2 regions of the Polaromonas sp. P1_E3 genome follow, and region 1 is predicted to be linked to the other one. Evidence: riboswitches for the same ligand, from Rfam matches in the RefSeq annotation. Region 1 holds a riboswitch; the other holds the start of a gene.
What was found. Region 1 has a riboswitch for S-adenosylhomocysteine ahead of metH (methionine synthase). Riboswitches for the same ligand answer to the same signal wherever they lie in the genome.
Positions count from the first base shown of each region.

Region 2: linked by a shared signal. The riboswitch ahead of ahcY (adenosylhomocysteinase) and the one ahead of metH (methionine synthase) in region 1 are both predicted to bind S-adenosylhomocysteine.

Region 1 is NZ_JBFUBD010000001.1:17,350-33,956, forward strand. It holds gene AC1D0Z_RS00080 (Bug family tripartite tricarboxylate transporter substrate binding protein) at 29-1,012, shown strand; gene AC1D0Z_RS00085 (cyclic nucleotide-binding domain-containing protein) at 1,064-1,672, opposite strand; S-adenosyl-L-homocysteine riboswitch at 1,765-1,859, shown strand; gene metH (methionine synthase) at 1,911-4,694, shown strand; gene AC1D0Z_RS00095 (glycine zipper 2TM domain-containing protein) at 4,907-5,707, shown strand; gene AC1D0Z_RS00100 (peptidoglycan DD-metalloendopeptidase family protein) at 5,875-7,086, shown strand; gene AC1D0Z_RS00105 (HdeD family acid-resistance protein) at 7,152-8,477, shown strand; gene AC1D0Z_RS00110 (YifB family Mg chelatase-like AAA ATPase) at 8,594-10,138, opposite strand; gene glnK (P-II family nitrogen regulator) at 10,663-11,001, shown strand; gene AC1D0Z_RS00120 (ammonium transporter) at 11,030-12,577, shown strand; gene AC1D0Z_RS00125 (SMP-30/gluconolactonase/LRE family protein) at 12,790-13,716, shown strand; gene glcE (glycolate oxidase subunit GlcE) at 13,789-14,916, shown strand; gene AC1D0Z_RS00135 (YoaK family protein) at 14,920-15,696, shown strand; gene glcF (glycolate oxidase subunit GlcF) at 15,701-16,607, shown strand, end outside.
Region 2 is NZ_JBFUBD010000044.1:483-9,574, forward strand. It holds partial or broken gene AC1D0Z_RS08425 (PucC family protein) at 1-426, shown strand, start outside; gene AC1D0Z_RS08430 (HAD-IIB family hydrolase) at 541-1,353, opposite strand; S-adenosyl-L-homocysteine riboswitch at 1,607-1,679, shown strand; gene ahcY (adenosylhomocysteinase) at 1,779-3,209, shown strand; gene AC1D0Z_RS08440 (TlyA family RNA methyltransferase) at 3,367-4,389, shown strand; gene metF (methylenetetrahydrofolate reductase [NAD(P)H]) at 4,438-5,268, shown strand; gene AC1D0Z_RS08450 (septal ring lytic transglycosylase RlpA family protein) at 5,280-5,909, shown strand; gene AC1D0Z_RS08455 (cupin domain-containing protein) at 5,937-6,407, opposite strand; gene AC1D0Z_RS08460 (GbsR/MarR family transcriptional regulator) at 6,878-7,534, shown strand; gene AC1D0Z_RS08465 (cytochrome ubiquinol oxidase subunit I) at 7,537-8,961, shown strand; gene AC1D0Z_RS08470 (cytochrome d ubiquinol oxidase subunit II) at 8,954-9,092, shown strand, end outside.

The sequences.
Region 1 (16,607 bases):
CAACGCAACACAACAAACTAAGGAAATCATGAAGGTGGGTTTATTCATCAAGGCCGCAGCGGCATTCACGTTGGCAATGGCGGCTTTCGCGGGCCATGCGCAACTGTCGTCCCAAAAACCGGTGACGATCGTCGTTCCCTATCCGGCCGGCGGCCCCCTGGACAATGCCGCACGCATCCTGGCCGAGAAGCTGCGCCCCTTGCTCAAGACTGAAGTCACGGTTGACAACCGGCCGGGATCCGGCGGCAACGTGGGTGCCGCCTTCGTCGCCAAGGCGCCTGCAGACGGGCACACGCTCGTGATGGGCGCGGTGGCCACGCATGCCATCAACCCCTGGCTCTACCCGAACATGCCCTATGACGCATTGAAGGATTTCACGCCCATCACGTTGGTGGCGCGCGTGCCGAACGTGCTGGTCATGAACGCCGAAACGGCCAAACGCCTGAAAATCAAGGACACCAAGGACCTGATCGCGTACGCACGCAAGAACCCCGGCCGGCTGAACTATGCCTCCGGCGGCAACGGGAGCGCCGGCCACCTCGCAGGTGAGCTGTTCAAAAGCCTGGCCAAGATCAGCGTGGTGCACCTGCCTTCAAGCGGCTCTGCCCAGGCGCAGGCTGGCCTGCTGTCCGGCCAGACCGACCTGATGTTTGACAACCTGGCATCCGCCAGCGCCAACATCAAGTCCGGCAAGCTGGTCGCCTTCGGCGTGACGACCATCAACCGCTCCAGCAGTTTCACGGAAATCCCCACCATCAATGACGTGTTGCCTGGCTTTCACATCAGCACCTGGTTTGGTATTTTTGGCCCCGCCAACCTTCCGAAAGCCACGGCGGACCAGCTTCAGCGTGCCTTTGCTGATGCGCTCAATACCCCCGATACTGCGGAAAAGTTCGCCCGCATGAGCGCGACGCCCAGTCCCATGAGCTCTGCCGACTTTGCCTATATGGTGATGAAGGAGCACGCCGACTATGGGCGCCTGATCAAGGTCGCCAAAATCAAGCTCGACTAAAACCTGGAAAGGGCGCCGGTTCCCGGCGCCTTTTCGGGTTTTGCCGGTAAATCAGCCCGGCATCAGCCGGTCGATCTCCTGCTGCATGGCTTGCACCAGCTGGCTGTACATCCTGAGTTTCTCACTGGTATCGCGCAGCCGTTCGGCGATGCGCAGCGAGACGGCAAACATCAGTTTGGCCGCGGTGACGGGTTCCTTTTCCCCCATTTTTTCGAGCGCTGCGCGCGACAGCACGGCGCAGCTCACGTCGCTGCTGGCGGTGCATGAGGCCAGCCGTGCCTGGCCGTCGACCAGGCCCATCTCGCCGATCAGGCTGCCGGGACCCAGTACCGTGATGGTGACCGGCGTGCGGCGGCTGACCACAATGCTTTCGACCGTGACTTCGCCTTCGAGCAGCAGCACCATATAACCGGTATCGCTCTTGTCGCCTTCGCGGATGAAGGTCGTTCCCTCGGCAATCCTGCGCGGCATCATGTAGCTGACGACGGTAAAAGCCTCTTCAAGGGTGAGCTGCATCAGGGCCGTGGGCGCAATCAACAGCCTGGCGGCGAGTTCGGCCGTGCTGGAGCCTTCAATGGCCCGCATGCGGTCTTTGGGACGCATGGACTCGGGCGCATCGGGCGTTCCCTTCTGTTTTCTACCGAACAGGTTTTCAAGCATGGTGGCTCCCGCTATCCCTTGGACTTTGCTGGTATCTCTGGCCATTGGCGCCAGGATATGGCGCGGGCCGCGTTCAGCCCTTAAAATGATGGTAACCCAAGGAGCGTTGCAGCGAACACAAGCGTTCGTCAGGCTTGGGTTACAGGACGGCTTTTGACGGCCCCTGAAGCAACGACGCTCACCTTTGCCTCAAGGTGAGTCCGTGTCTGAAACTGAATCTTTATCCTTTGTTCCTCCCATGAAGCTGTCCGGCCTGGAGCCGGTCGCCATTGGCGCGGGTACGCTGTTCGTCAACATCGGCGAGCGCACCAACGTCACCGGATCCAAGGCGTTTGCCCGCATGATTCTGAATGGTGAATATGAACAGGCTCTGGCCGTGGCCCGCCAGCAGGTCGAAAACGGCGCCCAGATCATCGACATCAACATGGACGAGGCCATGCTGGACAGCCAGGCCGCCATGGTGCGTTTCCTGAACCTGATCGCCAGCGAGCCAGACATCGCCCGCGTACCCATCATGATCGACAGCTCCAAGTGGAGCGTCATCGAAGCCGGCCTGCGCTGTATCCAGGGCAAGGGCATCGTCAATTCGATCTCGATGAAAGAGGGCCTGGAGCCCTTCAAGCAGCAGGCCAAGCTGCTCAAGCGCTATGGCGCGGCGGCCGTGGTGATGGCCTTCGATGAAAAAGGCCAGGCCGACACCTACGAGCGCAAGGTCGAAATCTGCGAGCGCGCCTACCGCGTACTGGTCGACGAACTGGATTTCCCGCCTGAGGACATCATCTTTGACCCCAACATCTTTGCGATTGCCACCGGCATCGAAGAGCACAACAACTACGCGGTCGACTTCATCAACGCCACACGCTGGATCAAGCAGAACCTGCCCGGCGCCAAGGTCTCGGGCGGCGTGTCCAACGTGTCCTTCAGCTTTCGCGGCAACGACCCGGTGCGCGAAGCCATCCACACGGTGTTCCTGTACCACGCGATCCAGGCCGGCATGGACATGGGTATCGTCAACGCGGGAATGGTCGGTGTCTACGACGACCTTGACCCGGTGCTGCGCGAGCGTGTTGAAGACGTGGTGCTGAACCGCACCCCGGTCTACAAGCCTGGCGAGCCTGAACTCACGCCCAGCGAGCGCCTGATTGAAGTGGCCGAAACCGCAAAAAGCGGCGCCAGGGACGACAGCAAGAAAAACGAATGGCGCGCATTGCCGGTGCGTCAGCGTCTGTCGCATGCACTGGTGCATGGCATGAACGAGCACATCGTGACCGACACCGAAGAGGTGTATCAGGAAATCCTGGCCGAAGGCGGCAGGCCGCTGCACGTCATCGAAGGCCCGCTGATGGACGGCATGAATGTCGTCGGCGACCTGTTTGGCCAGGGCAAGATGTTTTTGCCCCAGGTGGTCAAAAGCGCCCGCGTGATGAAGCAGGCCGTGGCGCATTTGCTGCCCTACATCGAGGCCGAAAAGCTGCTGCTCGAAGCCGCAGGCGGCGACGTCAAGACCAAGGGCAAGATCATCATCGCCACCGTCAAGGGTGATGTGCACGACATCGGCAAGAACATCGTGACCGTGGTCCTGCAGTGCAACAACTTTGAAGTCGTCAACATGGGCGTGATGGTGCCCTGCCATGAAATATTGGCGCGCGCCAAGGTCGAGGGCGCCGACATCGTCGGCCTCTCAGGCCTCATTACCCCCAGCCTGGAAGAAATGCAGTACGTGGCGGCCGAGATGCAAAAGGACGACCACTTCCGCATCAGGAAGATTCCGCTCCTCATTGGCGGCGCTACCACCAGCCGCGTGCACACGGCCGTCAAGATTTCGCCGCACTACGAAGGGCCGGTGGTTTACGTGCCCGACGCGTCCCGCAGCGTGAGCGTGGCGCAGAGCCTGCTGTCCGACCAGGCCGCCAAATACATCGATGAGCTCTACACCGACTATGACAAGGTGCGTACCCAGCACGCCAACAAAAAGCAGGTGCCGATGTGGCCGCTGGCCAAGGCGCGTGCCAACGCTACGTCCATCGATTGGGCCCACTACACACCGCCCGTGCCGAAATTCATCGGCCGGCGCGTCTTCAAGAACTTCGACCTGGCCGAGCTCGCGCAGTTCATCGACTGGGGCCCTTTCTTCCAGACCTGGGACCTGGCCGGGCCCTTCCCGGCGATCCTGAAAGACGAGGTGGTGGGCACCGAGGCCGTGCGTGTGTATGCCGACGCCCAGCGCATGCTCAAGCGCCTGATCGAAGGCCGCTGGCTCACCGCCAACGGCGTGATGGCCCTTTATCCCGCCAACAGCGTGGGCGACGACATTGAGATTTACACGGACGAATCGCGCAGTGAAGTCGCCATGACCTGGTATGGCCTGCGCCAGCAGACCGAAAAAACCGCAATCGACGGCGTGATGCGCCCGAGCCGCTGCTTGGCTGATTTTGTGGCGCCAAAAATACTTGCTCCTGAATTGATGGCTGGTGGCGCCCGCCCTGCGGGTGCTGCAGGCCAAAAAGACCAGAATCTCCCGGACTACATCGGCGTCTTCGCCGTGACCGCCGGCATAGGCGCCGAGAAAAAGGAAAAGTACTTCCTCGACGACCATGACGACTACTCATCTATCATGCTCAAGGCGCTGGCCGACCGCCTGGCCGAGGCCTTTGCCGAATGCCTCCACCAGCGGGTACGCAAGGATTTGTGGGGCTACGCGCCCGCCGAGTCCCTGGACAGCGAGGCGTTGATCGCCGAAAAATACCAAGGCATACGCCCCGCGCCCGGCTACCCGGCCTGTCCGGACCATAGCGTCAAGAAAGAGATGTTCGAGCTGCTCAAGGCCGAAGAAATCGGCATGGCCCTGACTGAAAGCCTGGCCATGACGCCGGCCGCCAGCGTCAGCGGCTTTTACCTGAGCCACCCCGAGAGCACCTATTTCAATGTGGGCAAGATCGGCGACGACCAGCTGCAGGACCTGGCCAAGCGGCGCGGCCTCAAGGCCGAAGCGTTGCAACGCCTGCTGGCGCCCAATCTCTGAAAGCCGGCTCACGGCCGGCGCAGGCCGTGAGCAGTTCAGGGCCACCGTGGCAATTCGCGTTTACGGCGACTTTGCCGGAGAATCACCTTCGTTTACATAAATACACAGCTGGCTGCCGGAGCGTGTTTACCTTCTCGGCATGGGAAACGTTGAGCAACTATTAGATGGATTCCCGTTCGCGGGGCCTATTAGATTTCACAGAGGGAATTGCCATGAACACATCCAATGAAACACTCCAGCCGGGCCAGCAGGCCTCCTCGGCCAGCAAGCCCCTGTGGGCGGCGGTCGGCATCCTGGGCGTCGCCGTCCTGGCGATGGGCGGCACCATGATTTACCAGATGCGCAACCCGGTCACTGCGGCTCCCGTGGCGCTTGCAGCGCCGCAAGCCGTACCGCAGGCGCCGCCGCCGATGGCAGCAGCCAGCAATGCGGCGGACGACCTCGCTGAAAAGCCGGTTGCCGCACCCGCGAAACCCGCACCTGTGCCGACCAGGAAGGTGGTCAAACCCACGCCAAAACCTGCACCCGCCCCGAGTTATGCGGGTATTTCGCCCGCCCCGGCCCCTTACCCTGCACCGGTCGCTGTGGCACCGGCGCCTGTGTGCCATGTCTGCGGTGCGGTGGAATCAGTCACGCCGGTGGAGCGCTCCACCAAACCGGCCGGCCCTGGTGTTGGCGCTGTGGCGGGTGGCGTGCTGGGCGCCGTGCTGGGTAACCAGGTCGGCCATGGCGGAGGGCGCACGGCAGCGACCATTTTGGGCGCGGTGGGCGGCGGTTTCGCCGGCAATGCCATCGAAGGGCATGTGCGCAAGGAGACGGTGTATCAGGTCGGCGTGCGCATGGAAGACGGTTCACACCGTATGGTGGAAGTTGCCCATGCTCCCAGTGTTGGCAGCCGCGTAACGGTGGAGGGTTCGACCTTGCGGACCCAGGACGGCGCCAGTTACAGCCCCCGGCCTGCGCCGGCACCGGTGACCATGCAGCAGCAACCACCCGACTACAGCAACCGCTGATCCGGGGGACGGCCCGCAGCGCGGGCCTCGCAGGCCAGCTGACGCGGCGTCGATAGGGCCGGCTTCATCTTTGATCTGCCACCGGGAGAACCCTGCGCGTAACGCCTGCCCTCGGGTTGTGCGGGGCTTGGCGCTATGATGGCCCCGCCCATCACAAGGAGAATCGCATGCGCCGTTTTTTCGTGGCCGTGCTGGCGCTTGCCGGGAGCCTGCCTGCCTTTGCGGCAGGACCCCAGCCTGGACTCGACACGCTCGAATTCGCGGGCGCGCACGACCAGAACACCCCCGTACTGCTGAGCGCCTCGGTGCGCCCCGTACCTTTTCGCGGTGCCGATGGACGTGTGCACATCGACTACGAACTGCAGGTCACCAATGCGCGGGCGGTGTCTCTAAAGCTGGTGTCGCTGGAAGTATTGGATGGTGTTTCCGGCAAAGTTCTGGCCACCATTGCCGGGCCGGATGTCGCCGGCACATTTTCACTGCTGGGTGGTGCCGCCGGTGACAGCATAGGCCCGGCACAGGCCGGTTTTTTCTGGATTGACGTGGCGCTCGAGGCCGGCCAGGCCCTGCCCAAAACCCTTTCGCATCGCGTGGTGACCTCTTCGCCCGAGGGCAAGCTGGCGGCGGCAGTCAAATCGGCGAGCGATGGTCCTGTCCAGACGACTCAAACCGGGGGCGCAGTGGCCGTCAGCACCCGGCCCGCCTTGCTGATCGGCCCGCCGCTTGAAGGCCCAGGCTGGATTGCATTCAATGGCTGCTGCAAAGAGGTGCCGCACCGCCGCGCCGGCATTCCCGTCAACGGCGTCCTCTACGTCAGCCAGCGCTTTGCCATTGACTGGGTCAGGATTGATGCGAACTCCCATCAAAGCAACGGCGACAGCAGCAAGAACGAAAACTGGCCCACCTATGGGCAAAAGGCCATTGCCGTGGCGGACGCCAAAGTGGTTTCCGTGCTCGACGGCTTGCCCGAACGGGTGCCCAACGCCTTGCCATCCGATACCACCATGCAGAACGTGACAGGCAACCATGTCATCCTGGACCTCGGACGCGGCTATTACGCCTTTTACGCGCACCTGCAGCCAGGCTCGCTGAAGGTGCGCGCGGGCGATCGCGTCAAGCGCGGCCAGGTGCTGGCATTGCTGGGCAATTCCGGCAACACCACGGCGCCACACCTGCACTTTCACGTGTCGGACGGCATGGGCCCGTTGTCATCACAGGGCCTGCCCTACGTCATTGACGGTTTCGTCGCCAGGGGTGTTGCCACGGATGTGAGCGAGCAAGGCAAGGTCGCGTGGACTGCTTTGCCACAGCAGCAAGCGGTGCAGCGGGCCACCTTGCCCATGAATAGCTACCTGGTTGATTTCCCCTCATTGAGATAACCCCGGGGGGCGGCGAGCTGCGCGTTCCCTTGCCGGGCGCATGACCCCGGCGGCTACGGACCAACATGTTCAGACTGGCACTAACTCTTTTTGGCGGCGATGCGCTCGTGAAGCGCTGGAAGATTTTTCTTGCAGCAGGCCTCTTCGCAGTGCTGCTTGGCGCCGTGGTGCTGATCGACCTGGTCGATGGCGTGGCGGATATGGCCGGCTGGGTGTTCGGCGCGGTGTTGCTGCTGCAGGGCCTGGTTGAATTGGTGATCGGTGCCACCCACACGCGCGCGCGTCGGCGCTTTGAAATGCTGCGCGGCGCGGCCATGGTGGTGTTTGCCTGCCTTCTGCTGGATTTCCCCTGGGACAATTCAATTGCGGCAGGCGTGCTTTTTGCCGCGGCTTTTACCTTCAACGGGCTGGTCCGCATCGCGTCCAGCCTTCTGATCCGGTATCCGAACTGGCGCATGTCGCACATCATCGGCTGGGGCTATCTCGTCATGGCCCTGCTGCTCGCGACGGACTGGCCCCTGCCGTCCGCGATGAACGTATCGTTCTGCAGCGGCCTTGCATTGATGGCGGGCGGCTACGTGGTGATGCGCGGGGCATGGCGTCTGCAACGTCTGCCGCCGGGCTCGCGGCTCGCGGCCATTGAGCTCTATCAAAGAAAAAGGGAGATGGGCACCAACACACCGCGGCCCGGCCCTTCTGCAGGCGTCGGTGCATTCGCCGAACAAATGGTGGTTCACATCTGGACTGCCGTGGATCAAAGTGAAGGGCGCATCCGGCTGCCGCTGGTCGACCGTTACATCGCGGCCCTTTCCCGCAAAGGCAGTGTGACCACCGGCCATGTCGCGCTGGAATGCGGGCCGCAGCTCTACATCAGCCACCATCCCCGCGTACGCCTGAGCATCACGCAGCGCAACCTGGTGGACCAGGTGCGCGCCACACAAAGCAATGACCATCCGGGCATGTGGCTTCCCTCCTATGAGCAGGAAGCCGGTGCGACGCGCCCCTCGACCTTTCGCATCCGCTTTCGCCTGTTCAACCGCGGCCACCTGCAGTCTTTCTGGGAAGCTTACCGTCAGGACGACACCTATAACCTGACGCATCGCAACTGCTCGGTGGTGGTGACCGAGGCCATTGACGCCGCGATGGAAGGCGTGTTCGCCGACAAACCTTTCTGGCGAACCCTGCTGCGCCTGGCCCTTCACCCCGACATGTGGCTGGCTGGAAGCATTCGGGTGCGTGCCGAATCCATTGCCTGGACGCCGGGCCTGGCGCTGGATTACGCCGGCGCGATCCGGCGCATCACCCATCCGCATCAGGATCTGAGAGTCCACCTTGCCCGCTGGTGGAAAGCACGGCGGCCCCAGCGCCAGCACACGGGAAAAACTCCTTGAAGCCAGGCGGGAAAGCAGGGCTTTCCACGAGGGGGCTGCAGACTCAAGAAGACGGTTGGTGGTTGCTCCGAATTTCCGTGGTTCAGTACCGGGTTATTGCCAGACGGCTTGCGTCGTCAGTGTGCTGCCTTGAGCGCGCGGCGATATTGCACGGCTTCTGCCACGTGGGTGACCTGTACAGTTTCGGCCCCTGCAAGGTCGGCAATCGTCCTGGCCACTTTCAGGCAGCGATGGATGCTGCGGCCTGACCAGCCCAGCCGCGCTGCCGCGGTGTTCAGGAATTTCGCGGACGCGTCATCGAGCCGGCATTGCGCGTCAATGGACTGGCCTTCCAGCGCCTGATTGGCCGCGCCCTGCCGTGCCATGGCTCGGTCACGTGCGGCGGCAACCCGCGTTCTGATAGCGGCAGTGGCTTCGCCCGGCGGCGCATTGACCAGCTCATCGGCTGCAAGCGCACCCACCTCCACGTGCAGGTCGATACGGTCCAGCAGTGGGCCGCTGAGTTTGCCCTGGTAACGCGACACCTGGTCGGGCGAGCAGCGGCAAGCCCGCAAGCTCGATCCCAGGTAGCCGCAGGGGCAGGGGTTCATCGCCGCGACCAACTGGAAGCGCGCCGGAAATTCGGCACGCTGGGCTGCCCGTGAAATGGTGATGGTGCCGGACTCCAGCGGTTCGCGCAGGGCTTCCAGCGCCGCCCGGGGAAATTCAGGAAGTTCATCCAGGAACAAGACGCCACGGTGCGCCAGGGAAATTTCACCGGGCCGGGGTGGAGAGCCGCCACCAACAAGCGCAACAGCGCTTGCCGTATGGTGCGGCGCGCACGTGGGGCGTATGGCCCATTTGTCCAGCGTGAACCGGCCGCCCAATGACGCCACCGCCGCGCTTTCCAGTGCTTCTTCAGTGGTCATGGCCGGCAGGAGGCCTGCAAAGCGCTGCGCCAGCATGGATTTTCCGGAGCCCGGAGCGCCCACCATCAACAGGCTGTGTCCGCCGGTCGCGGCGATCTCAAGGGCGCGGCGGGCGGCTGCCTGGCCCTTGACGTCCGCGAGGTCCGGGTACGGCGACTGGGCCGAGGGCACGGTCGGCTGGACGCGAGACCATCCGTCTCCTGCTTCAACCGCGAGGTCGCCCGGCAGAAATTGCCTCACCACATCCAGCAAGTGGTGCGCCTGAAAGATTTCGGCGCCTGGCACCAGTGCTGCCTCCTGGGCGCTGGCATTGGGCAAGACCAGCTTGGGCAGTTTCCCGGCCGCAAGCCGCTCGGGGCGTGCCAGGGCCAGGCTCATGGCAAGCGCTCCGCGGATGGGCCGCAGTTCGCCGCCAAGCGACAACTCGCCGGCGAACTCGTAACCCTCCAGCTTGCGCGCGTCGATCTGGCCGCTGGCGGCCAGAATGCCCAGCGCGATGGGCAGGTCGAAGCGGCCCGAATCCTTGGGAAGGTCGGCCGGCGCCAGGTTCACGGTAATGCGTTTGTTGGCCGGGAAGTCCAGCCCGGCATTCTGGATGGCTGAGCGCACACGCTCACGCGCTTCCTTGACTTCCGTTTCCGCAAGTCCGACCAGCGTAAAGCTGGGCAACCCATTGGCAAGATGCACTTCCACCTGCACGGGCCTTGCTTCCAGGCCCAACAAGGCGCGGCTATGCACTAAAGACAAGCTCATTCCAGATTTCCTCCCTCGGGGCGGTGTCATGACTGAACCCGGGGCCATCCCCGGTTTCAGGCGCACCAGCCTTCACGAGAGGCAAGTATCGCCCAGCCGACCGCCGGCCCGCGGAATTGGCGGAGAGGTATGACCCGCCGGGGTAAAGGAGCGGTGCACTTTGGCCCCCAACCCGCGCGGCGTGTCATCCCCAAAACCGGCATTGCAGAGCTTGCCATGCACTAAAGACAGGCTTGGTGCGGCTTTTTTACTTCATGCTCCAAAATCGTGCATTTAATCGCACTTAATTGGTGCGGCAGGGTTGGCCAGGTCCGCAGCGGCCCGCTCGAAGTTTGAAGGAAGACCCGCCGCCCATGTAAAGCGTCTTTGGCACGTTACCTGCTAAGAAGTTCGCTCAAGTTGCCAGCCTTCGGAGCTTTTACGGAAGCTCTGATCCGCAATGACTCGTACAAAAGCCCTGTAATCCGGCTGAGGTGGTGCTTGACGATGCTGCTTCCCTATTCATCCCTGGAGGAAACCTGAAAATGAAACTCGTAACGGCCATCATTAAACCGTTCAAGCTGGACGAAGTGCGTGAAGCGCTTTCCGGTATTGGCGTGCAAGGCATTACTGTGACTGAAGTCAAAGGCTTCGGTCGCCAGAAAGGCCATACCGAGCTATACCGTGGTGCAGAGTATGTTGTCGATTTCCTGCCCAAGGTCAAGATCGAAGCAGCAGTCTCCGACGAGCTGGTGGACCGCGTGATTGAAGCGGTTGAGGGCGCTGCCCGCACCGGCAAGATCGGTGACGGCAAGGTTTTTGTTTACAACCTCGAGCAGGTCGTGCGCATCCGTACCGGTGAAACCGGCAAGGAAGCGCTGTAAGGCTCACCCCAACGAAGAGAACACAGACATGAAAAAACTACTTGCCTCCCTGGTATTGGGATTGAGCCTGCTGACGACCGGCGCCGTGATGGCGCAGGCCCCGGCCGCTGCACCTGCGGCCTCCGCAGAAGCCAAACCTGCTGAAGCCGCTGCTTCCGCTGCCGCGCCTGCCGCAGCAGCGGAAGCACCCGCCGCTGCTGCCGCGGCCTCCGCACCGGCTGCTGCCGCCGCGCCTGCGCCTGTTCCCAACAAAGGCGACACCGCCTGGATGATGGTTTCCACGCTGCTGGTCATCATGATGACCGTGCCCGGCCTGGCGCTGTTCTACGGTGGCCTGGTCCGCAGCAAGAACATGCTGTCCGTCCTGATGCAGGTCATGGTCACCTTCTCGATGATCGTCGTGCTGTGGTTCATCTACGGTTACAGCCTGGCCTTCACTGAAGGCAACCGCTTCTTCGGCGGCTTCGACCGGCTCTTCATGAAGGGCATCTGGGACAACGTCGCGGGCACCTTTGCCAATGGCGCGACCTTCAGCAAGGGTGTCGTGATCCCCGAGATCGTGTTCGCCGCCTTCCAGGCCACGTTCGCAGGCATCACCTGCGCGCTGATCGTCGGCGCCTTCGCCGAACGCATCAAGTTCTCCGCAGTGCTGCTGTTCATGGCAATCTGGTTCACCTTCAGCTACGCCCCTATCGCCCACATGGTCTGGTTCTGGATGGGCCCTGACGCCTACACGGGCAAGGAAGTGGTTGACGCCATGAACGGCAAGGCGGGCTACCTCTGGCAAATGGGCGCCCTGGACTTCGCAGGCGGCACCGTGGTGCACATCAATGCCGCCGTCGCTGGACTGGTGGGCGCTTACTGCATCGGCAAGCGCGTCGGCTACGGCAAGGAAGCCATGGCCCCTCACAGCCTCACCTTGACCATGGTCGGTGCCGCATTGCTGTGGGTGGGCTGGTTCGGCTTCAACGCCGGCTCCGCTCTGGAAGCCAACGGCTTTGCAGCCCTGGCCTTCATCAACACGCTGGGTGCAACCGCTGCCGCTGTGCTGGCATGGTGCGTCGGTGAAGCGCTGATGCGCGGCAAGGCTTCCATGCTGGGCGCTGCATCCGGTGCTGTCGCCGGCCTGGTGGCCATCACGCCCGCAGCCGGCAACGTCGGCATCGGCGGTGGCCTCATCATCGGCCTCATCGCCGGCTTCGCCTGCCTCTGGGGTGTGAACGGCCTGAAGAAGCTGCTGGGCGCTGATGATTCGCTCGACGTGTTCGGCGTGCATGGCGTGGGCGGTATCCTGGGCGCGCTGCTCACCGGCGTCTTCAATTCGCCAAACCTGGGTGGCCCAAGCTCCGTCGCCGACTGGACTACGGTTGCCATGCTGGCACCTGATGCGTATTCCATCGCTGCTCAGGTCTGGATCCAGGCCAAAGCCGTGCTGATCACCATCATCTGGTCCGGTGTAGTTTCCTTCATCGCCTACAAGGTGGTTGACCTCACAATCGGTCTGCGCGTCAGCGAAGAAGACGAGCGCGAAGGCCTGGACATCACCTCGCACGGTGAGACCGCCTACAACCGCTAATTCATAGTCAGACGAATTCGGGCTGCTCCAGGGCAGCTCCCTGATTGAGTATCTCCTTTGGATGTTCAGCCCGCCGGCGCAAGTCGGTGGGCTGTTTTTTTTTGGCGCGTGCCTTGTGGGCGTTGCATGATCGCCCGGATCGGGCTGCGGTGGCCCCTGCCGGTGCTAACCTTGGGTCCCTGTCCACTTTTCAGCCTTTCAAGGAACGCCGCATGACATGGCAAACCGTTGTTGCACAACCCAGTGAACTGGGTGAATCGCCGTTCTGGCATCCCGACGAGCAAATGCTGTATTGGGTTGACATTCCAGGCCGGCAGATTCACCGCTGCAACGTCTTTATGGGAACGGTACAAAGCTGGCCCATGCCGTCGGAACCCGGCAGCATCGCGCCGGCCCGTACACAGGGGCAGGGCAGTGGCCTGGTGATCGCATTGCGCGACGGCATTTACCGTGCGCGAGAGTGGGGCGCCGAGCTCCAGCAACTCATGCCTGCCCGCCATGACACCGCCACGACGCGGTTCAACGACGGCAAGGCCGATCCGCGCGGCCGCTTCTGGGCCGGCACCATGTACGAACCGCGGGACAAGTCCGTGGCCGAGCTTTTTTCCATTGACTGCCGCAACAGCCTTGTGCCTGCGGTGGAGCGCAAGGCCGGTGGCGCCATCATCGCCAATGGCCTGGCTTGGTCGCCGGACACCGCAACGGTGTACTGGACGGACACACCCACGCACACCACCCATGCCTGGGACTGGGATGCCGACAGCAACGCCATGGCGAACCGACGCGTTTTCCATCAATGGCCGGGCAAGCCCGCCGGCTGGCAATTCGGCATGCCCGGCTACGGTGGCCGCCCTGACGGCGCCGCGGTAGACATCCAGGGCAACTACTGGGTGGCCATGTTTGAAGGTGCGCGCCTTCTCAAGCTCTCCCCGGCGGGAGAACTGCTGGCTGAAATTGCCGTGCCTGCGCAGTGCCCCACCATGCCCTGTTTTGGCGGTGACGACCTGCAAACGCTGTATGTCACCACGGCGCGCTACAACCGGCCGCCTGCCGAGTTGCAGGCTTATCCCGAGTCCGGTTGCGTGTTTTCGATGCGGGTGGATGTGCCCGGCTTGCCGGTCAACTTTTTCGAGGATTGAGCTTCGCCTCTGAAAAAACCGAACAGGCGGCATGCAAAAAGATCAACTCCCCAGGCGATATACCCACGTACCATCCCAGCCATGCCTTCAGACACCGATGATGTGATGGACGCCCTGGCCGAACGGGTGCGTATTGCCGCTGCCGCCGGCACGCCGCTGCGTATCCGCGGCGGCGGCACCAAGGACTTTTACGGCCAATCACTGGAAGGTGACATCCTCGATATGACCCCGTACGCGGGCGTCATCAGCTACGAACCCAGCGAACTGGTGGTGACTGCGCGCGCCGGTACCTCGCTGGCCGAACTCGAGGCCATGCTGGCGGCCCAAGGCCAGTGCCTGCCCTTTGAGCCTCCGCACTTTGGCGCCCCCGGGCCAGCGACCGTAGGCGGCATGGTTGCCAGCGGCCTGAGCGGGCCGGCGCGCGCCAGCGTGGGTGCCGTGCGCGATTACGTGCTGGGGCTCAAGCTCATCAACGGGCGCGGCGAGTTGCTCACGTTTGGCGGGCAGGTCATGAAAAATGTGGCGGGCTATGACGTCTCCCGGCTGATGGCCGGGGCTCTCGGCACACTGGGCGTGCTGACTGAAGTCAGCCTCAAGGTGCTGCCAATGGCCCCTGCCGAGGCGACCTTGCGCTTTGAATGCAGCCAGGCACAGGCACTCGACCGGCTGAACGCCTGGGGCGGCCGGCCTTTGCCGCTCAATGCGAGTTGCTGGTCCGAAGAAGCCGGTATCGGTACGCTCTACCTGCGATTGCGCGGCGCCGCCGCCGCCGTCGAAGCCGCCTGCAAGGTGCTGGGCGGTGACAAGCAAGGCAGCACCGAAGCTGCCGGCCATTGGCAGGCCTGCCGCAACCAGCGGCACCCGTGGTTCACGGCACGCCAGGCCGACCAGGACTTGTGGCGGCTGTCCTTGCCGCAAACGGCGCCAGTTCCGAACTTGCCCGATTCGCCGCTGGTGGAATGGCACGGTGCCCAGCGATGGGTGCGGGCGGGCGCGGGGCAAGCACAGGCACTGCGTGCGGCCGCGGCACAGGCCGGCGGGCATGCTACTCTTTTTATAGCTGGTGGCGCAGACCCAGCGGGCGCTACAGCCCGATTTGATGCCTTAAAACCGCCGCTGGACCGGATCCACCGGGAACTCAAGCGCGAGTTCGATCCCGCCGGTATCCTGAACCGTGGCCGCATGGCGGCAGGCTGGTAGCCCATGCGCCGCCTGCGCCATCTCACCGGGCAGCACCGCACGCCCACCATCAACCGCCTGCTCGGCGGGGTGCTTGCGTTCAATGCCGGGGCTGTCAACGCCGGGGGCTTTCTGCTGGTCAGCATGTACACCTCCCACATGACGGGGTTCGTTTCCATCGTGGCGGACAACCTCATCCTCGGCAACCTGACGCTGGTGCTGGGTGCGGTGGGCGCCTTGCTGGCCTTCACCCTGGGTGCGGCTGTGACGGCCGTGCTGGTCAACTGGGCACGCCACCGGCACCTTCGCAGTGAGTTCGCCCTGCCGTTGTTGCTCGAGTCCGTCCTTTTGCTGGTCTTCGGCCTGCTGGGCGCAACGCTGAACCGGCAGACGCCGTTTGCCGTACCCCTGACCGTGCTGGTGCTGGCCTTCACCATGGGGCTGCAGAACGCGCTGGTCAGCAAGATCTCGTCCTCGCAGATCCGCACCACGCACATGACTGGCGTCATCACCGACCTCGGCATCGAGCTCGGCAAGATGTTTTACTGGAACCGCAGCGCCGGCTCGGTGGAATCCCGTGTGCGTGCCAACCGCATCAAGGTCCGGCTCTTCGGCACCCTGCTGGCCATGTTTGTCGCCGGCGGCCTGGTTGGCGCGGCCGGCTTCAAATACGTCGGCTTCATCTGGGTCGTGCCCCTGGCCCTCATGCTGCTGACCTTGTCATTGCCGCCTTTGTATGCGGACTTCCGGCGCGCCGCACGGCGCAAGGCCCTTGCTCTGGCCCTGAAAGAAGGGCCCTGACGCCATGCAAACCCATCTCGCACCCGAATTCAAAAACACCGCCGACGGCCTGGAGGCCGAAGCCATCCTGCGCAAATGCGTGCACTGCGGCTTTTGCACGGCCACCTGCCCGACGTATCAACTGCTGGGCGACGAACTCGACGGCCCGCGCGGGCGCATCTACCTCATCAAGCAGGTGCTGGAAGGTGAAGCACCCACACGCAAGACCCAGCTGCACCTGGACCGTTGCCTGACCTGCCGCAACTGCGAAAGCACCTGCCCCAGTGGCGTGGAATACGGCCATCTGGTGGACATAGGCCGCAAGCTGGTTGACGAACGCGTGCCACGCCCGGCCGGTGAAAAGGCCCTGCGCTGGGCGCTCAAGGAGGGGTTGCCGTCACCGCTTTTTGCGCCCGCCATGAAGGCCGGGCAAGCCGTGCGCAGCCTCTTGCCCGCCTCGCTCAAAAACAAGGTGCCGGCCCGGCAGGCCGCCGGCCCATGGCCTGTGCGCCAGCATGCCCGAAAGATGCTCCTGCTTGAAGGCTGCGTGCAGCCCGCGATGATGCCCAACATCAATGCCGCCACGGCGCGCGTGCTCGACGCCGCCGGCATACAAACGGTGGTGGCGCAAAAGGCTGGATGCTGCGGCGCCGTCAAGTTCCACCTGAATGACCAGGAGGGCGGCAAGGAAGAAATGCGGCGCAACATCGACGCGTGGTGGCCGCATGTGGAAGCCGCTGTGGGCGCCGGTGTTGAGGCCATCGTTATGAATGCCTCGGGCTGCGGCGTCACCGTCAAGGAATACGGCCACATTCTGAAAGACGATCCGGCGTATGCGGTCAAGGCTGCGCGCATCAGCGGATTGACCCGCGATCTCAGCGAACTCATGCCGGAACTCGTCGGTGAACTGCAGGGTAAGGTCAGCGCGCAAG
Region 2 (9,092 bases), on a different contig from region 1:
CTAGGCGCTGCGTCACCGACTTTGCTGAAAAGCCTGTCGCCGGTGCGCATGAGCGCCGCCGGCATGAGCTTGCTGGCTGTGGGCGCCGGACTGGTGGTCGTGTCGTTGGCCACGCGCTCTGTGGCGCTGTTTTTTGCCGGCACGGCGCTGGCCGGTTTTGGCGGCGGCTCGGCTTTCTCCGCACAAGTGCAGACACTCGCGCCGCTGGCGCAGCCGCATCAGCGGGCCGAGCTGTTTGCTGCGCTGTATGCCACCAGCTACCTGGCCTTCAGTGTGCCGGCCATGCTGGCGGGCCGTTTGATCGCGCCGCTGGGTTTGCCGGCCACGGTCGAGGGTTATGCCGCGCTGGTGCTGGCAGTGGCGGCTCTCGGCGCCTGGCTGCGTTGGGGCTCGGTGCGCCAAGCAAAATGTGCTCACCCCTGCTGACGCTCACTTTGTGTAGCGTCCCCTCCCCTTGCAGGGGACGAAGCCTGCGGCCCGGCAAAGCCGGTTCCGCGGCTTCTGCTTGATGAACCCAACCTATCCGCGTGGAGGGCCGGGTTAATCCAGCAGCGCGCGGACCACTTCCGTAAAACCTGCGCCGCGCTCACCCCGCGTGACATAGCGCGGCAGGCTTGTCAGCTGCGGCACAAAGCGCGCAATGTTGGCCACGCCCACGCTGTTGGCAAAAGTCTTGAACATCAGCTGGTCGTTGGTCGAATCGCCCACATAGACCCATTGGTTCATCTCGGCATCCAGGTCGCGCTGCCAGAGCTGGCGAACAATCCAGCGCGCGCCTTCCAGCTTGTTATGCCCGCCATACCAGCCGTTGATGTGAATGCTGCTCACGGTGGCGTGCATGCCCTCGCTTTTCATGAGCGCCACGACGGCGGCGATTTGCGCGTCGCTGAGCTGCGTGAACTCGCTGTGATCGATGGCGATGTCGGTCTCGCGGCCCGGTGAATCGGTGGCGCGGGTCACACCCGGCATTTTACGTTCGATGCGCGCCAGCACCGCCTGCATGCGCGCGAAGTTCGCAGCGCGTGTCGCGGGATCCTGTTGGTATATTTTTGATAGCTGCTTGCGCCCGCCCTGTGCGGCCTGCGGGCCTTTTTCCTGCTCAGGCAGCAGCGCCACCGCGCCGTTCTCTGCCACGATGGCATCGACCGGCCAGCTCGCCGCGAAGGGTTCGCTCCAGCCGACAGGCCGTCCGGTGATGGCCACAACCTTGAAGCCGGCAGCTTTTAAGTCACCCAAAGCCTCCAGTGCGTCAGGCGTGATTTCACCCTCTGTGGTCAATGTGTCGTCGATATCGGTAAAGACGCCGGTGATGAGTTGACGTTCTGTAACAGGCCAGCGCTGGAGTTCTTGCATGGTGAAATTTTCGCATGGTGGATGGCCCCCACGGTCGTTCGCTTCGCGTAACTCCCTGCCCGCCGAGGGGGCCGCCCGCCTGTGGCCCGGCAAAGCCGGTTCCGCGGCCCATGCTGGGTTGAAGATACAGGGCGTAACCAACGGGAATACCAGTGGGGGCCGCGGGTCCGGCTTCGCCGGCCCTAGGCGCCGCCCCCTAGAGGGGGGAACGGACTACACGAAGTGAGTTCGGGCGGGGGTGGGTATAATCTGTTTTCCTGAGGAGCGTTGCAAGCCACATCACGTGGACCAGGCTCAGGACTTCATTGCAACCACGCTCACCCGCATGTGCTTTCAAGCCGGGTGAATGACTGAATTCTCCCTTCCCCTGAAAGCCGTGCCCGTGGCGATTTTGCCCAGCTGACGTTTGATATTTGGAGAACCGTATGAGCGCTGTCCTGAAACCTTCCACCGACTACACCATTGCCGATATTTCGCTTGCAGCCTGGGGCCGCAAGGAACTGAACATCGCGCAAACCGAAATGCCCGGCCTGATGGCCATCCGCGAAGAATTCGCGAAGGCGCAGCCGCTGAAGGGCGCGCGCATCACCGGCTCGCTGCACATGACGATCCAGACCGGCGTGCTGATCGAAACCCTGCAAGCCCTGGGCGCCGAAGTGCGCTGGGCTTCGTGCAACATCTTCTCGACGCAAGACCACGCCGCTGCTGCGATTGCCGCCGCCGGCACGCCGGTGTTCGCCATCAAGGGCGAAACCCTGGCCGACTACTGGGACTACACGCACAAGATCTTCGAATTCAACGGCGCCAAGGGCACGCCTGAAGAAGGCCCCAACATGATCCTGGWCGACGGCGGCGACGCGACGCTGCTGATGCACCTGGGCACCAAGGCAGAGAAAGACGCCAGCCTGATCTCCAAGCCCGGCAGCGAAGAAGAAATCTGCCTCTTCAATTCGATCAAGGCCAAGCTGGCGCAAGACCCTACCTGGTACAGCCGCCGCCTGAAAAACATCATCGGCGTGACCGAAGAAACCACCACCGGTGTGCTGCGCCTGAATGAAATGTCGGCCAAGGGCACGCTGGCCCTGCGCGCCATCAACGTGAACGATTCCGTGACCAAGAGCAAGTTCGACAACCTCTACGGCTGCCGCGAATCCCTGGTTGACGCCATCAAGCGCGCCACCGACGTGATGGTCGCCGGCAAGGTCGCACTCGTGGCCGGTTACGGCGACGTGGGCAAGGGCTCCGCACAGGCTCTGCGCGCACTGAGCGCCCAGGTGTGGGTGACCGAGATCGACCCGATCAACGCCCTGCAGGCCGCGATGGAAGGCTACAAGGTCGTGACCATGGAATACGCTGCCGACAAGGCCGACATCTTTGTGTCCGCCACCGGCAACAAGAACGTCATCACGTATGAACACATGGCCGCCATGAAAGACCAGGCCATCGTCTGCAACATCGGCCACTTCGACAACGAAATTGACGTTGCTGCGCTCGAGAAGTGCAAGTGGGAAGAGATCAAGCCGCAAGTCGACCACGTGATCTTCCCGGACGGCAAGCGCATCATCCTGCTGGCCAAGGGCCGCCTCGTCAACCTCGGCTGTGGCACGGGCCACCCGAGCTTCGTCATGTCGTCGAGCTTTGCGAACCAGACGATCGCCCAGATCGAGCTGTTCACCAAAAAAGACGCTTACGAAGTGGGCAAGGTTTATGTGCTGCCCAAGCACCTCGACGAAAAGGTCGCGCGTTTGCACCTCAAGAAGGTCGGCGCTGTGCTGACTGAATTGAGCGACGAGCAGGCGGCTTACATCGGCGTGAGCAAAGCCGGCCCATACAAGGCCAACACTTACCGCTATTAAGCTTCCTGGCTACTGCGCGACCCGATAGCGGCGTTGCGGGTCCCGATCAGGCAATCCTCGTGCACATCAAGTGCACTCCGGTTGCCTGACGCCCGCGCCTTGCTCTCGGGCCGCTCACTACGCCCTTGAGGCTGTTGCTGGAATACCGGAACACTATATGCGCGCTGACCTATTCCTCGTCGAACACGGCCATGCCGCCACGCGCTCTCAAGCCCAGCGCCTGATTGCGTCGGGGGTGCAATGGCGCCCTGAAGCCGACGCAGCCTGGAAGAAGGTCGCCAAAAATGGCGACGAGATTCCGCCTGGCGCCGAGCTGCAGTTGCTGGACACCACCGAAGCGAAATACATCTCGCGCGGCGGGCTCAAGCTCGAAGGCGCGCTGAAAGCCACGGGCCTGAAGGTGGACGGCTTGCGCTGCCTTGACGTGGGCCAATCCACTGGCGGTTTTACCGATTGCCTGTTGCAGCATGGCGCCGTGCAGGTGGTGGGCGTCGATGTGGGCCACGGCCAGCTGCACGCCAGCCTGCGTGAAGACCCGCGTGTGGTGTGCGTCGAGGGCTTGAATGCCCGTTCCATGACCGCCGCCGACCTGGTGGCCGGCCATGCGGGCGACAGCGGCATGGATTTTTCCGATGACTTCGATGGCGATGAGGATGACGCTGACCTGGATGAAGCGAGCCCGGTAACAGAAGCCAACTTCGACTTCCTGACCGGCGACCTGTCTTTCATTTCGCTCACGCTGGTGTTGCCTGCGGTGGTTCGCCTGCTCAAGCCCCGAGGCGATTTGCTCATGCTGGTGAAGCCGCAGTTTGAACTGCAGCCCGGCCAGATCGGCAAAGGCGGCATCGTGCGCGACCCTGCGCATTTTGAATTTGTGGAAAAGCGCTTGCGCGATGCGTGCGCGGCGCTGGGGCTGGAAGTGAAAGCCTGGCTGGCGTCGCCGATTGAAGGCGGCGACGGCAACCGCGAATTTTTTATCCAGGCGGTCAAGGGCCAGCACGTGGACGGCGAAGACCAGCCGCTGCCGGCCGCGCCGCAGCGCAAGGTTGCCAAGCGCGTGCCCCGCAGCGAACTGCGCGCCGCCCGCGCGCCGCACGAAGACTCCGAACTTGCGCATGCCGGCCAGCCTGGCCCTGCGCGAGGCAAACGGCGTGACAAAAATACCGATGCCGGTGAGTGACGGCCCACAACGGCGAACCACGGCAAATAACAACGAGTGAGATCCGAGATGAACCTGCCCCTCAGCTTTGAATTCTTTCCGCCCAAGACGCCTGAAGGCGCTGAAAAGCTCCGCGCGACGCGCCAGGCCTTGTATGCGCACAAGCCCGAGTTCTGCTCGGTCACTTTCGGCGCCGGCGGCTCCACGCAGGACGGCACCTTTGGCACGGTGAGCGAGATCCTGGCCGAAGGCGTGTCCGCTGCCTGCCATTTCTCATGCGTGGGCGCCACCAAGGCCACCGTGCGCCAGCAGCTCACCACCTTGCAGATCATGGGTGTGAAACGCCTGGTGGCCCTGCGCGGTGACCTTCCCAGCGGCTACGGCGCGGGCGGTGAGTTTCATTACGCCAGCGACCTGGTGGCGTTTATCCGCGCCGAAACCGGCGACGCCTTCCATATTGAAGTGGCCGCTTATCCCGAGATACATCCCCAGGCCAGATCGGCCGATGCCGACCTGCAGGCCTTTGTGCAAAAGGTCAAGGCCGGCGCCAACTCGGCGATCACGCAATACTTCTTCAATGCTGACGCCTACTACCGTTTTGTCGACGACGCGCAGGCCCTGGGTGTGGACGTGCCCATCGTGCCAGGCATCATGCCGATCACCAGCTCCACGCAACTCATGCGGTTTTCCGATGCCTGCGGTGCCGAGATTCCGCGCTGGATCCGCCTGCGCCTGCAGGGCTTTGGCGACGACACCGCGTCGATCAAGAGCTTCGGCCTTGATGTGATCAGCGGTTTGTGCGAGCAGTTGTACGCAGCCGGCGTGCCCGGCATTCATTTCTACACGATGAACCAGGCCGCGGCGACGACGGAAATCATCGGGCGGCTGCAGCGCGCCTGAGGCTGCCATCCATGCAGCAGGGTGCCCGCCGGTCTGCCGTCACCCTCAGTGCTGCGGTGCTGCTGGCCTTGCTGGCCGCGTGCACCACGCCGCCACCAAACAAACCCTCCACCGCGCCGGGCACTGGTGCTGCTGCACCGGCGCCGCGTCCTTCACGGCCCGCCACCGATGCATCACCCGCGACCGGTGAGATGGCCGACGAGGTGCCGCCTTCCGCCGCTGCACCCAGGCCATCGCTGCTTGCCGGCGAAGTGCCCCGCGAATTCCAGCGCGGCCAGGCGTCCTGGTATGGCCCGCGTTTTAACGGCCGGCGCACCGCCAGCGGAGAACGCTTTGACATGCAGGAGTTCACTGCTGCGCACCGCACGCTGCCTTTTGGCACCATGGTGCGTGTCCACAGCCTGGTCAACGGCCGTGATGTCGATGTGCGCATCACCGACCGCGGGCCCTACAGCGGCAACCGCATCATCGACCTGAGCCGTGCCGCGGCGGAAGAGCTTGGCATGCTGGGCATGGGGCTGAAAGAAGTTGTGCTGCTGGTGCCGGAGTCCACGCCGGAGGTCGCGACAACGCCTGCGCCTGCGGCCCGGAAGCGCCCGCCTCCAAGGCGGCGCCCAGCGGCACCGCGTACGCCGCGCTGAATCGCCCCGCTGGCGAGGCGCGCCCGCTCAGTTCACAAAAGTCACGTCGTCCCTGGCTTGGGGTGGGATCTTGATGGCCAGCGCCTTCACAGGCCCGCTGGTCACCAGCGTGCCGCCGTGGGCCGTGCCTTTGGGAATGATGATCAGCGTGCCCGGCTTGAACTCCTTGCGCTCGCCGCCCAGCCACATGGCGCCGCTGCCTTCAATGATGTACTGGATCTCGTCGGTTTTCGGGTGAATGTGTTTGGCCACGTTGCCGGACTGAATGCCGATGGTGGCGTTGTCGGTGATGACCAGGCCCCTGGCGTTCATTTCAGGATTGGGGGTGGTGGGAATGTCGCCGTGCTTGAGCGCCGCGAGGTCAATCATCGCCGGCGCCAGGGGCACGGCCTGCGCATGCGCATCGGGCAGGGCGTGCTGGGCCAGCGGTGACAACGCAATTCCGGCCACAAAGGCAACGGTGACGGAAAAGCCGAGGACGGTGGTGGTATGGCGCATGGAATCCTTTTTTGGGGTGTTGTGTAGGGGCGGGCCAGTATGCCCATGTTGCGCCGGGCTTGCCAATAGCGCTGACCCGAACCGGCAACCAGCCTTTGCGTCGCGCAAGTCCTGCATCGGCTTGGAGGCGAGTCTGGTGTTAAAAATAGTCATGAAACTGCTCGGGAAACAGCGTCGGGTCGCCCTGAACGTTCTGAACCCGCTTGGGACCCTGCCTGGCGGCTTTTATGTATGAAATTGGCCTTTAGCCCAACGGGGATGAGCGCAAGCAGCTATTAATTCGATAGCATCTCGACGATCTACGCGATGCCCGCGTTGTCACCGCGGGCGTTGAGTCAGGTCAAGGTTCGCCCGCTTCATCCGGCTTCACCCGGCTCGACGCAGGGTCAATCCAGTCGCCAGCGCAAATCGTTTCAATTTATTAGAATTTCAGTAATTCCTGAAAATTCAATAAACCAAAGAAGCCGGCCATGAACCTTGCCCCCCTGACCCAGCGTTTTGTCCTCCATTTCGGTGAAATGGGTAGCCGTTGGGGCATTAACCGGACGGTTGGGCAGATTTATGCCTTGCTGTATGTCTCGCCGCGTGCCCTGAATGCCGATGAAATCGGCGAGGCGCTGGCGTTTTCGCGGTCCAACGTCAGTATGGGGCTGAAGGAATTGCAGTCGTGGAACCTGGTGCGGCTGCAGCATCTGCCGAATGACAGGCGCGAATATTTCAGTGCGCCGGAAGACGTCTGGGCGATCTTTCGCACGCTGGCCGAGGAACGCCGCAAACGTGAAATTGACCCGACGCTGTCGATGCTGCGCGATGCGCTGATGGAACACCCGGCCAATCAGGACGATATTCACGCCCAGGCGCGCATGAAGCAGATGCACGATTTGATCGAGCTGATGACGGGCTGGCTGGCTGACGTGCAGAAGATGGACTCGGCCACGCTGATGAGCCTGATGAAGATGGGTGCCAAGGTGCAGAAGCTGCTGGAGGTGAAAGACAAGGTCGCCAGCAGCATGAAGGCCGGTTTGACAGGCCGCGGCGCCTCCCCCAAAGTGGCGGTACAGCCAGCAGAACCTGCCGGGCCTGCGGCATTGCCGGCAAGCCCTTCCGATGACGACAACAGGAGTTGATGATGGACGGTTTAGACGCATTCCTGCTGGCCCGCATCCAGTTCGCGGCCAACATCACCTTCCACATCCTGTTTCCCACCATCAGCATTTCGCTGGGCTGGGTGCTGCTGTACTTCAAGCTGCGCTTCGTGAAAACCAAAGCGCAGTACTGGATGGACGCCTACCAGTTCTGGGTGAAAATTTTCGCGCTGACGTTTGCCCTCGGCGTGGTCAGCGGCATCACCATGAGCTTTCAGTTCGGCACCAACTGGCCGGGCTACATGCAGAAGGTCGGCAACATCGCCGGGCCGCTGCTGGCCTACGAAGTGCTCACCGCCTTCTTCCTGGAGGCCACCATGCTGGGCGTGATGCTGTTCGCGCGTGAACGCGTGAGTGAGACCATGCACACCATCGCCACGCTGCTGGTGGCGGGCGGCACCACGCTGTCCGCGTTCTGGATCCTGGCGCTCAACTCCTGGATGCAGACGCCGGCGGGTTTTGAAATGATCAACGGGCAGGCGCATGTGACGAGCTGGTTCCAGGTGATCTTCAACCCGTCCTTTCCTTACCGCCTTACGCACATGCTGCTGGCGTCGGGGCTGACGGTGTCTTTTCTGGTGGCGGGCGTGTCGGCCTACCGCTGGCTGCGCAATGACCGCGGCGCCGAGGTGATCGCGGGGCTGAAAACCGGCATCTACCTCGCCGCCATGCTGATCCCGCTGCAGATCATCGCGGGCGACCTGCACGGCCTCAACACCATGGAGCACCAGCCGGCCAAGCTGGCGGCGATGGAGGGCATCTGGGAAACACAAAAAGGCGTGCCCGCGGTGCTGTTTGCGCTGCCCGACCAGGCCAGCCGCTCCAACCATTACGAAATCGGCATTCCCAAGCTGGCATCGCTCTACCTCACACACAGCCTGGACGGCGAGGTCAAGGGCCTGAACGAGTTCGAGGGCAAGCACCCGCCTGTGGCGCCGGTGTTCTGGGCCTTTCGCATCATGGTGGGTGTCGGCATGCTGATGTTGCTGGTCAGCTGGGCCAGCGTGCTTCGGCTCGCACCCTGGAAGAAAGACCCATCCCGGGAACTGACGGTGTGGCACGCACGGCTGCTGGTCGCCATGACGTTTGCCGGCTGGATCGCGCTGGTCGCCGGCTGGTACGTGACGGAGATCGGGCGCCAGCCCTGGCTGGTGACGGGCGTTCTGACGGCGGCTGATGCCGCGTCGAAAGTGCCGGCGCCGCGCATCGCCCTGACGCTGACGCTGTACCTGGTGTTGTACCTGGCGCTGATCGCCGCGTATATCTCCGTGGTGTTTTACCTGGCGCGCCACCGCACGCATGCCGACAAGCCTTTCGGCGCCGGCATGGAAGACACGCTCAACCCGGTGAACTACCCTAACCCGGACGCCAACCGCAACGTCAAACCCGCTGGAGAAACCCATGCTTGAACTTGCCCCCGACCTGACCCAGGCTGCCGGCTGGATGCCCATCGTGTTTCTGGTCGTCATGGGCCTGGCCATGCTGGCCTATGTGATCCTGGACGGTTATGACCTCGGCGTTGGCGTGCTGATGCACCGCG